One region of the Mesorhizobium sp. M0663 genome, then DNA from elsewhere that is predicted to be linked to it. Evidence: predicted binding sites of a transcription regulator. Region 1 holds the regulator's gene; the other holds the start of a gene.

What was found. The regulator LexA, encoded in region 1, represses DNA repair genes until DNA is damaged. The targets are predictions, from matches to a motif close to TGTTCNNNNTGTGTTCNG.
Region 2: a site for LexA is predicted at 4,040-4,057, ahead of NKI54_RS17165 (ATP-dependent helicase). Genes of this name have one in related genera too.

What each region holds. Positions count from the first base shown of each region.
Region 1 covers NZ_JAMYPX010000022.1:88,031-93,800, reverse strand. Annotated here, with positions in the region: gene NKI54_RS27475 (ComEC/Rec2 family competence protein) at 1-1,912, shown strand, start outside; gene lexA (transcriptional repressor LexA) at 1,906-2,640, opposite strand; gene kynU (kynureninase) at 3,088-4,335, shown strand; gene NKI54_RS27460 (hormone-sensitive lipase) at 4,431-5,261, shown strand; gene NKI54_RS27455 (molybdopterin molybdotransferase MoeA) at 5,269-5,770, opposite strand, start outside.
Region 2 covers NZ_JAMYPX010000008.1:139,223-144,992, reverse strand. Annotated here, with positions in the region: gene NKI54_RS17175 (ATP-binding cassette domain-containing protein) at 1-219, shown strand, start outside; gene NKI54_RS17170 (ABC transporter permease) at 216-1,265, shown strand; gene NKI54_RS17165 (ATP-dependent helicase) at 1,275-3,998, opposite strand; gene NKI54_RS17160 (glucose/quinate/shikimate family membrane-bound PQQ-dependent dehydrogenase) at 4,251-5,770, shown strand, end outside.

The sequences.
Region 1 (5,770 bases):
GTACGAGCCCATGGCGAGCGGCCGCATCAGGCTGACAATCGATGTGATCTCAACGGCCAGGCCGACACTGCGCTACATGCCGGAACGGGTCCGCGTTTCGGCGATGAAGATACCGGCTGAGCTGACGGCCGGTTCCGAGATCACCGGCTATGTGCGGCTGCTGCCGCCGACCAGCCCGGTGCGGCCCGACAGCTATGATTTCTCCTTCGACAGCTATTTCGCCGGTATCGGCGGCAGCGGCTTTTTTCTCGGCAATCCGAAAGTCGTGTCGTCGGGCAGCATGCCGCTTGGCGCGCAGCTTTCTTCCGCGATCGAAGACGCGCGCGAATCCATCGCCGACCATATCCGCAGCCGCATCGGCGGTGCCGAGGGCGAGATTGCTGCTGCGCTGATCGTCGGCGTGCGCGCCGGCATTCCCGAGGAGATCAACGAAGCGATGCGGCGCACCGGCATCTACCACATCATCTCCATCTCGGGGCTGCATATGGCGTTGGTCGCCGGCACCATCATGGCGCTGCTGCGGGGTGCCTTTGCGCTGTTTCCCGATTTCTCATCGCGACGGCCGGTCAAGAAATATGCCGCGGCCGCCGCGCTTTTTTCGATTGCGGCCTACCTCGTCTTTTCCGGCATTGTCGTGGCGGCCGAACGCAGCTTCATCATGCTGGCGGTGATGCTTATCGCCGTGCTGTTCGACCGGGCCGCGCTCACCATGCGCAACCTGGCGATCTCGGCCATCGCGGTCATCCTGGTGTCGCCGCACGAGGTGGTCGGTCCGAGTTTCCAGATGTCCTTCGCCGCGACGGCGGCCCTTGTCGGCGCCTATGCAGGCTGGTCCGATTACCGCGCCGGCAGGGCCACCACGCCGCCGCCGCGGCTGTCGCCGCTACGCTTTGCCACTCGAAAGGTCCTGCTGGGCATGTGCGGTCTGGCGATGACCTCGATCATTGCAGGGAGCGCCACGGCGCTTTTCGCCATATGGCATTTCCAGCGCGTGGCGCCGCTCAGCCTGTTCGCCAATCTGGCCATCATGCCCATCGTCTCACTGGTCGTCATGCCCTTCGCCGTTCTCAGCGCGCTGGCGATGCCGTTCGGTGCGGATGGCCCTTTCCTCTATGTCATGGGCAAGGGGCTGACGGCGATGATCGCCCTGTCCGGGTGGATATCGGAGCGCTCGCCGATCGATGCGGTCGGGCTGATTTCGCTGAGATCCGTCCTTCTGGTGACGATCGCCCTCGTCATTGCCAGCATGGCGACGACCTGGTTGCGGCTGGCGGCACTTCCTTTTGCGCTCGCCGGCTTGCTGACGACAACGCAGACACGCATACCCGACGTATTGGTCTCGGAGGACGCACGGCTGGTCGCGCTGCCGATCGGCAGCGGTGAACTCGCGGTCAACCGGGCACGCCCGAATGAGTTCACCATCGACAACTGGAAACGCGCGCTCACATCAGAGGCTATCGTCGCGCCGGAAACACCTGGAAAGAACGACCCGCAATTCGACATTGCCGATCCGGCCGACCTACCGCCGGGCATGCCGTTCATTTGCACGGACGGCCTCTGCCTTGCCAGGCATCCATCCGGCGCGATCATCGCGCAAGCCAAGGACCGCGATACTGCGCGGCCAGCCTGCGCCTTTGCCAGCTTGATCGTCATCGACGACGCCACCGCCCATAACCCCTGCTACTACGACCGGCTGGTCCTCGTCGTCACCAAACGGCAACTGGCGCGCGCGGGAAGTGCCGCCGTCTACTTCGATCCACAAGCGGCAACGCGCGCCGAAATCCGTTTCGCGGTCGAAAAATCATACCGGCCCTGGCACGTGCAGCGGAAATTTTCACGCGCGGCACGGGGCCTGCCGCCATACCGCAGGGCCGACAACCCCAAAGCCGGCGCCAAGGGCGGAGCTCAGTAGCGGCGGATCAGTCCGACGAGCTTGCCCTGCACCTTGACCCTGTCTGGTCCGAAGATGCGCGTCTCGTAGGCCGGATTGGCGGCTTCCAGGGCGATCGAGGCGCCCTTGCGGCGGAACCGCTTCAGCGTCGCTTCCTCCTCGTCGACCAGTGCCACCACGATCTCACCGGGGCTCGCCGTATCGGCATTGCGGATGATCACCGTGTCGCCGTCGAAAATGCCAGCCTCGATCATCGAATCGCCTTTGACCTCGAGCGCATAATGCTCGCCGCCCATGATCATATCCGGCGGCACCGAAATCGAATGCGTCTGGTGCTGGATGGCATCGATCGGCACACCGGCCGCGATGCGGCCCATTACCGGGATCGAAACGGCGGCGACGACATCGTCGTCATTGCCGGCTGCAGGGACACGCGACGATGTCGGCTTGCCCTGCCGAGGGGCGCCTTGCCCAAGGCTGCCCTGGATGACACTCGGCGAGAACTTGCGTGCCGCATTGAGGCCGGGGGCGATCGAGTCAGGCAGGCGTAGCACCTCCAGCGCACGGGCCCGGTTGGGCAAACGGCGAATGAAGCCGCGCTCCTCCAGCGCCGTAATCAGCCGGTGGATTCCGGATTTGGAAGCCAGATCGAGCGCTTCCTTCATCTCGTCGAATGAAGGCGGGATACCGCTTTCCTTCAACCTTTCGTGGATGAACATAAGCAGTTCGTGTTGTTTGCGTGTCAGCATAGCGACCCCCAACAGAATCAGAAAAACAAACCCAGAACAAACACTATCTGTTCCAGTTGTGTTCCGCAACTGTTTAAAGTTTAATGAATGCGTTAAGGCTCGGGAAACAAACGACGTCCCCTACCGGCGTACCGCATTTTCACCGCCGCGAGCCTCATCGCCTTGATTCTGCTTTCGTTTGCGCCCTTCTGGCCTCCTAGAAGGCGGCACTGGCATCGGCCGTCGGTCGGCAAAAGGCACGGAATTGAACCCGTATCGACTGTGCGGTCTGGTCAATGCACCGTGAACGAAACGAATTCAAAACGCCAACCTCGGGTTAAGTCCCGGTTTCCACCGCCTGGTCAGGCTGCTTCTCGCCGGTGGAGCCTTGCTGCGCGCAACCAGGTAATGGAAGAACAGTCGATGCGTGTCCGGCGTTGCGTTGGATCTTGGGGGAGCAGACAAATCATGACAGGAATTCCCGATCTCGTGGCCATAAAGGCGATGGATGCCGCGGATCCGTTGCGCGCGATGCGCGACCGCTTTGTGTTGCCGCAAGGAGTGATCTATCTCGACGGCAATTCGCTAGGAGCTGCTTCACGTGCCGCTTTCGATGAACTGCACAAGGCCGCGACCGAAGAATGGTCGCATGATCTCATCCGCGCATGGAACACGGCCGGCTGGTTCAACATGCCGCTTGAACTTGGCGACCAGCTCGGGCGCCTGATCGGTGCCGCGGCCGGCCAGACGGTGGTCTGCGACACGACATCGGTCAACATCTACAAGCTGCTGCACGCCGCCATGGCCATGCGACCGGAGCGGCAGGTCATCGTCGCCGAGGGCGATAGTTTTCCGACGGACCTCTACATAGCTGAGGGTGTGGTTTCGACGCGAAAAGATACGCTGCTGCGCCTCTCGGGGGTCGACGCGCCGACCGTCGAAGAGCTGATCGACGAACGCACCGCCGTGGTGCTGGTCAACCACGTCAACTACAAGTCGGGCGAACTGCGCGACATGCCGGCGCTGACGCGCAGGGCTCAGGAAGCCGGGGCGATGATCGTCTGGGATCTCTGCCACACCGCCGGCGCGATGCCAGTCGAGCTCGACAAGGCAAACGCCGATTTTGCCGTTGGCTGCACTTACAAATATCTGAATGGCGGCCCGGGCGCGCCTGCCTTCATCTATGCGGCTGAGCGGCATCTTTCCGACATCCAGCAGCCGCTCACCGGCTGGTGGGGCCATGCACGGCCCTTCGCCTTCGAGCCAGGCTATGCGGCCGGCACCGGCATCCGCCGGTTTCTGTGCGGCACGCAGCCGGTCCTGTCGATGCGCACGCTGAAGGGCGCGCTCGACATCTGGAACGATGTCGACATGACGGCGGTGCGCAAGAAGAGCATCGCGCTGGCGGATCTGTTCATCGAGCTTGTCGAGGCAAAGTGCGGCACTTACGGGCTCACGCTCGAAAGCACGCGCGATGGGGAAAAACGCGGCAGCCAGATCTCATTCATGCATGAGCATGGCTACCAGGTCATGCGCGCGCTGATCGAACGTGGCGTGATCGGCGATTTTCGCGCGCCATCGACCATGCGCTTCGGCTTCACCCCGCTCTATGTCGGCTATGCCGATGTCTGGCAGGCCGTCAAATTGCTTGAGGACATCCTGCGCACCGGTGCGTGGAAGGATGCGCGCTTCGCCATCAAAGCAGCTGTCACTTGAGATTGATGCGAGAGCTGGAATCGTGAGGCTGGCGACGACGCGCCGCGCGATGCTCACGGCTACGTTGCAAGGCCATATTGCCAGGGAGGCGCAGGGTGTTCGAACGTCACATTGCCGATTGGGACAACGCTTATGCCAACGGCGCCAACATAGCCGGCAGCGATCGCTGGCCGGCAGCCTGGATCGAGCCCGCGCGGGTTTTCCGCGACGTGCTTTCGACCGAGGGCAGGGCGCGGCTCGACATGGCCTATGGCGACAACCCACGCAACCGGCTCGATCTTTTCCTGCCGGCCATCAAGCCCAAGGGACTCGTGGTGTTCGTTCATGGCGGCTACTGGATGGCATTCGACAAGAATTTCTGGTCGCATCTTGCCGCTGGCCCTGTTGATCGCGGCTATGCGGTGGCGATGCCGTCCTACACGCTCTGTCCGCAGATACGCATTGGCGGCATCGTCAAGGAAGTCGGCGCGGCGATCGGCAAGGCGGCGGCGATGGTCCCAGGGCCGCTGATGCTGACCGGACACTCGGCCGGCGGCCATCTTGTTAGCCGGATGGTTACGGCGACGACGCCGCTGGCGCCCGAAGTGGTCCGGCGCGTTCGTCACGTGGTGTCGATCTCGGGGGTGCATGATTTGCGCCCGATCATGCGCACCGGCATGAACGAGACGATCGCGATCGATGAGGCCGAGGCGCAGGCCGAAAGCCCGGTGCTGCTGCGCCCGATGGACAAGGCCCGCCTGACCTGCTGGGCCGGCGGCGGCGAGCGCGCCGAATTCCTGCGTCAGAGCGCGTTGCTGGCCAACATCTGGATCGGCCTGGGTACCGCGACCAGCTCGGTGGTCGAACCTGACCGGCATCATTTCAACATCATCGACGGTTTGGCCGATCCAGACCATCCGCTGACCCGGACCTTGATTTCGGAGTGAGGCAGGTTCAGCGTAGCATCAGCACGTCGCAGGGGGAGCCCGCCGCCGCGGCAGGAGCGAACGGCGCGCGAACGATCAGCCCGTCGGCATCGGCCAGCATTTTCAGCATCGAGGAGTCCTGGATGCCGAACGGCGTCGCCACGAGCGCGCCGGCGTTGGTGCTGACAACAGCCCGCACATAATCCTGCCTGAGATCATTGGCCGGCATGGCGGTACCGAGCCGCGCCCGACGCATATCCTGCTGAAAGGCGCGGCCGCCGAGCTGCGCCAGCAACGGCTTCAGGAAGAGCTGGGTGCAGACCAGGCTTGCCACCGGATTGCCGGGCAGGCCGATGCAGCGGATGTCGCCCAGCCGCCCGAACATCAGCGGCTTGCCGGGCCGCATGGCGATCTTCCAGAAATCGAGAGCCATGCCTTCCCCGGTCAGCACGTCATGAACGAGGTCGTGGTCTCCGACCGAGGCACCACCCAGCGTGACGATGACGTTCGCGCCCGCCTTCACCGCCTTT
Region 2 (5,770 bases), on a different contig from region 1:
AGCGGGCGCTCGATCCTGTTCATCGGCCACAACATCCACCACGTCTTCGATATCGCCGATCGCTTCGTGGTGCTGGACCGCGGCAAGGTCGCGCTCACCGCCGACCGCAGCGAGGTCAAATCGGCCGAGGATCTGATCAATTTCATGGAAGACGTCGCCCACCCCAGCGGATTGCCGGGGTTGCACGACGCGGGCGATGCGGAGAGGGCGGCACGATGAGCAAGACCATGGAACCCGATCTGCAGAGCCCCCTCGGCGGCACGCATGGCGAAACCGCCGGGAAAGAGTGGAGACACCCGTCTGACAATTGGCTGCGCGGGTTCATCCTCGACAACCGCGCCGCGCTCGGCACGCTTGCCGTGTTCATCGTCATGATGGCGGTGTTCATGATCGCCAACCCGATCGTGTTCACCACCTGGTATCTCTACAGCTCCGTACTGACCACGCTGCCGGTGGCGCTGTTCGTGGTGGTGCCGCTGGTCTTCGTCGTCACCTGCGGCGAGATCGACCTGTCGTTTCCGGCGACGATGGGCTTTGCCTCCTGGGTGTTTGCGCTGGTCGTGCAGGCCGGCTACGACCCGTTCCTCGGCATCGCCGCCGCAATGGTCACCGGCATGCTGCTCGGCTTCCTGGTCGGCTCCCTGGTCGTTTATGGCGGGCTGTCGTCGCTGATCGCGACGCTCGGCATGAACTTCCTGCTGCGCGGCCTGATCCAGATCATCAACGAGGGCAGGTCGACGGCGCTGACCGGCCTTGCCGACAGCTGGGCCTACAAGATCTTCTCCAGCCAGCTTTACGGCATTCCGGTGCAGATCTTCTGGGCCATCGGCTTCGTCGTACTGTCGGCGCTGCTCTACAACCGCCATCGCTTCGGCGCGCAGGTCAAGGTGGTCGGCGACAATCCCGACAGCGCCCAGCAGATGGGTATCGACGTCAAGCGCGTGCGGGTGAAAGTGTTCGTCTTCGTCGGCATCGGCGCGGCAATCGCCGGCACGTTCTCGGTGATGATCAACTTCACCTGGTGGCCGACCGCCGGCGACGGCTATCTCCTGCCGGTGCTGGCATCGGTGTTCGTCGGCGGCACCCCGACCTGGGGCGGAATCGGCACCGTCGTCGGCGGCGCGATCGGCGCGGTCACGGTCTCTTTCATCCAGACTGGCGTCGTCGCGGCAGGCCTGAGCGGCTTCTACGTCCAGTTCTTCAACGGCCTGATCATCATCCTGTCGCTGCTCGGCCATAAATGGAACCAGGCGCGGTATCGATGAGGGGCGATTTCAAACCCCAGTAACAAATCCGTCCAGCACGCGTTTCTGGCCGGCTTTGTCGAAGTCGATGGTCAGCTTGTTGCCTTCGATGGCCGAGATGTTGCCGTTGCCGAATTTCTGGTGGAAGACGCGGTCGCCGACGCTGAAGGGGGATGGCGTGTCGGCGACGGATTTGGCGACCAGCTCGCCGTCGATGGTGCGGCCCTTGACCGAGGTGCGGCCGGCGCCGTAGCCGGAGTCGGTTTCGCCATAGCCGATGCGCTCGACCTGGTGGCCGGAGCGGGTGCCCCAATTGCGGTCGGTGGCCTCGGTGCGGTTGGCTTGGGCGCGCTGCCAGCCCGGCGTCGCATAGGTGCTGGAGAAAGCGCCGGATTTCTCGGCGCCGGAATTGCCGCCAATGTTGTCGAAGCGCGACGCCCCATAAGGATTCTGCCTGCCTGCCCCTTGGCCGCCGCGACCGGAGGCGAACGAGGCGCCGCCATAGGCATTGCCGTAGCCGCCGTAGGAGTTGCCGCTCTCGGAAACTTCGACATGGGCTTCCGGCAGCTCGTCGAGGAAGCGCGACGGGATGGTCGATTGCCAGAGGCCGTGGATGCGGCGGTTGGAGACGAACCAGATGTGCAGGTTCTTCTTGGCGCGGGTCAGGCCGACATAGGCGAGGCGGCGTTCCTCCTCGAGCCCGGAGCGGCCGCCCTCGTCGAGCGAGCGTTGGTGCGGGAACAGGCCTTCTTCCCAGCCGGGCAGGAACACGGTTTCGAATTCGAGGCCCTTGGCCGAATGCAGCGTCATGATGTTGACGGCGTCGAGCTCGGCATTCTGCTCGGCGTCCATCACCAGCGCGACATGTTCGAGGAAAGAACGCAGCGACTCGTACTCCTCCATGGAGCGGATCAGTTCTTTTAAGTTCTCGAGCCGGCCGGGCGCTTCGATCGAACGGTCGTTCTTCCACATGTCGGTGTAGCCGCTCTCCTCCAGAATGGTCTCGGCGAGCTCGGTGTGCGGCGTGGTTTCCAGCGCCTTCTGCCAGCGCTCGAAATTGGCCGATACCTCGCGCAGCGCGGCGCGCGGCTTCGGCTTCAGCTCGTCGCTCTCGGCGAGTTTTGCCGCCGCCTCCAGCATCGGGATGCGCAGCGCGCGTGCGGTGTCGTGGATCTGGCGGATGGTGGCCTCGCCCAAGCCGCGCTTCGGCACGTTGACGATGCGCTCGAAGGCGAGGTCGTCGGCGCCTTGCGCGACGACGCGGAAAAAGGCCAGCGCATCGCGGATTTCGAGGCGCTCGTAGAAGCGCGGGCCGCCGATGACGCGGTAGTTGAGGCCGAGCGTGACGAAGCGGTCCTCGAATTCGCGCATCTGGAAGGACGCGCGGACGAGGATCGCCATGTCGTTGAGATTGTGCTTCTGGCGCTGATAGGCCTCGATGGTCTCGCCGACGGCGCGGGCCTCCTCTTCGGAATCCCAGGCGGCATGGACATGCACCTTCTCGTCGTCCTCGGCGATCTTTTCGGTGAACAGCGTCTTGCCGAAGCGGCCCTCATTGTGGGCGATCAGGTGGGACGCCGTGCCGAGGATGTGCGCAGTGGAGCGATAATTGCGCTCCAGCCTTATGATGGTGGCGCCGGGGAAATCCTTGTCGAAGCGCAGGATGTTGTCGACCTCGGCGCCGCGCCAGCCATAGATCGACTGGTCGTCGTCGCCGACGCAGCAGATATTTACGGTGGACAGGCGCGGACTTCCCTCCCCCTTGAGGGGAGGGTGGCCGGGCGAAGCCCGGTCGGGTGGGGTCCGTGCGGCAGTGCTCGACCTACCGGCGGCAGTGCTCGACGCTCTAGCGGTGCCTTCTGCGGCGACCCCCTCCGCCCGCTTCGCGGGCACCTCCCCCTCAAGGGGGGAGGATTGCGGCCGCTGCGCCAGCAGCCGCAGCCACATGTACTGGGCGGTGTTGGTGTCCTGATACTCGTCAACGAGGATGTAGCGGAAGCGCTTGTGGTATTCCTTCAGCACGTCCGGATTGGCGCGGAAGATGCGGATCGGGTGGCACAGGAGATCGCCGAAGTCGCAAGCGTTCAGCGTTTTCAGGCGCTCCTGGTAGGCCTTGTAGAGCTCGCGGCCCTTGCCGTTGGCGAAGGCACGGGCATCGCCCTCGGGGATGTCGGCGGGGCCAAGGCCCTTGTTCTTCCAGCCGTCGATCATCTGGGCGAACTGCTTGGCCGGCCAGCGCTTGTCGTCCAGCCCTTCGGCCTGGATAAGCTGCTTGATCAGGCGCACGACATCATCGGTGTCGAGAATGGTGAAGTCGGATTTGAGCCCGGCCAGCTCGGCATGTCTGCGCAGCAGCTTCACTCCAATCGAGTGGAAGGTGCCGAGCCACGGCATGCCCTCGACATTGCCTTCGCCGATCAACAGGCCGATGCGCTGCTTCATCTCGCGCGCCGCCTTGTTGGTGAAGGTGACGGCGAGGATCTGCGAGGGGAAAGCCTTGCCGGTGGCAAGGATGTGGGCGATGCGGGTGGTCAGGACGCGCGTTTTGCCGGTGCCGGCGCCGGCCAGCACCAGCACCGGGCCTTCGGTGGTTTCCACCGCCAGCCGCTGCTCGGGGTTGAGGCCGTTGAGATAATCGGGCGCGTTGTTCTGGTTGCTGCGGGCAGCCATGGCGCGCGCGGCAATGCCCGACGGGGCCACGGGCCGCGCGTTCGGTTCGTCAAAAAAGGGCATGTCTTCCGAAAAGCCGGACATCTCCCCCCGAATGTAGTGATTCGGCAGCGAAAGGCCAGAAGTGTCTCCGTTTTGTTCTCTGTCCAGTCGGTAGACTCACAATCTGAATGGGTCCGCTAACCAAAACGCCGGGCTTGCGATGGGCCGGCGCCGTAAAACGCCGAGCTTGCTTGACAGGGGAGGCGGGCCGGAGAAAGTTGCGTGGGGGCAGGAACGCAATGCGGGGTTGCCCATGGACGCGTCGCGGAGCGCACCAGTCGAAGGAGCACCGTCTTGGCTGTGGTCATCACCTCCCTGATCCTTTTCCTCATCGGCCTGGCGGTTGGCGGCGGCGGCATCTGGCTCGTGACGCTGGGGGGCAGCTGGTATTACGTCATCGTCGGTCTAGCTTTCCTTGTCGCGGCCTGGCTGCTCTACAGGCGCAGATCCACGGCGCTGTGGCTCTACGCGGCGATCGTGCTCGGCACGCTCGCCTGGGCGGTCTGGGAGATCGGCTTCGACTGGTGGGAGCTCGGCCCGCGCGGCGGCATCATCGTGCTTGTCGCGCTGTGGCTGCTGACGCCATGGGCGCGGCGCGGGCTTACCGGTCCCGACGGACGCGCGCCGCTGATCCTCGCCGTGCTGGCCTCGCTTGCGGTCGCCGGCTATTCGATGACGACCGATCCAAAGGATATTACGGGTGAACTCAACACCGACAAGGTGACGCCGACGGCCGATCTCGGCGGCAACGTGCCGGCTGGCGAATGGCACTATTACGGCCGCACGCAATATGGCCAGCGCTATTCGCCGCTCGACCAGATCACCGCCGAAAACGTTGCCAATCTGCAGCCGGCCTGGACCTATCGCACCGGCGACGTGAAAGGGCCCGACGACATCGGCGAGACGACCTATCAGGTGACGCCGCTAAAAATCGCCGACACGCTCTACATCTGCACGCCGCATAATTTCGCCATCGCCATCGACGCCGCGAGCGGCAAGGAGAAATGGCGCTTCGATCCGCAGGTCAAGCTCGACAAGGACCGCCAGCACCAGACCTGCCGCGGCGTGTCCTATTATGCCGATGCCAAGGTCGCCGCCGGCCAGCCCTGCGCCACACGCATCTACCTGCCGACATCCGACGCCCGGCTGATCGCGCTCGATGCGGCGAATGGCCAGGTCTGCCCGACTTTCGCCGAAGGCGGCACGCTGAACCTGCTCGCCAACATGCCATATCCGAAGCCGGGCTATTATTATTCGACCTCGGCGCCGCTGATCGTCGCCAACAAGATCATCGTCGGCGGCGCGGTCAACGACAATTATTCGACGCAGGAGCCGTCCGGGGTCATCCGTGCCTACGATGCCGACACCGGCGCGCTGTTGTGGAATTGGGATTCCGGCAATCCGGATCAGACGACGCCGCTGCCGCCGGACCAGACCTACACCAACAACTCACCCAACATGTGGTCGACGGCGAGCGTCGACGAGAAGCTCGGGCTGCTTTATGTGCCGCTCGGCAACAAGACGCCGGACCAACTCGGTGCCGGACGCAGCGCCAATGACGAGAAATTCTCCTCTTCGATCACCGCGCTCGATCTCAACAGCGGACAATTGCACTGGGTGCGGCAGACCGTGCACCACGATCTCTGGGACATGGACGTGCCGGCGCAGCCGACGCTGGTCGACATCACCACGGAAAGTGGCGTGGTGCCGGCGCTGGTCGGGCCGACCAAGCAGGGCGACCTCTATGTGCTCGACCGGCGCAGCGGCGAGCCGATCGTTCCGGTCAAGGAAGTACCGGCGCCGGGCGGCGCGAT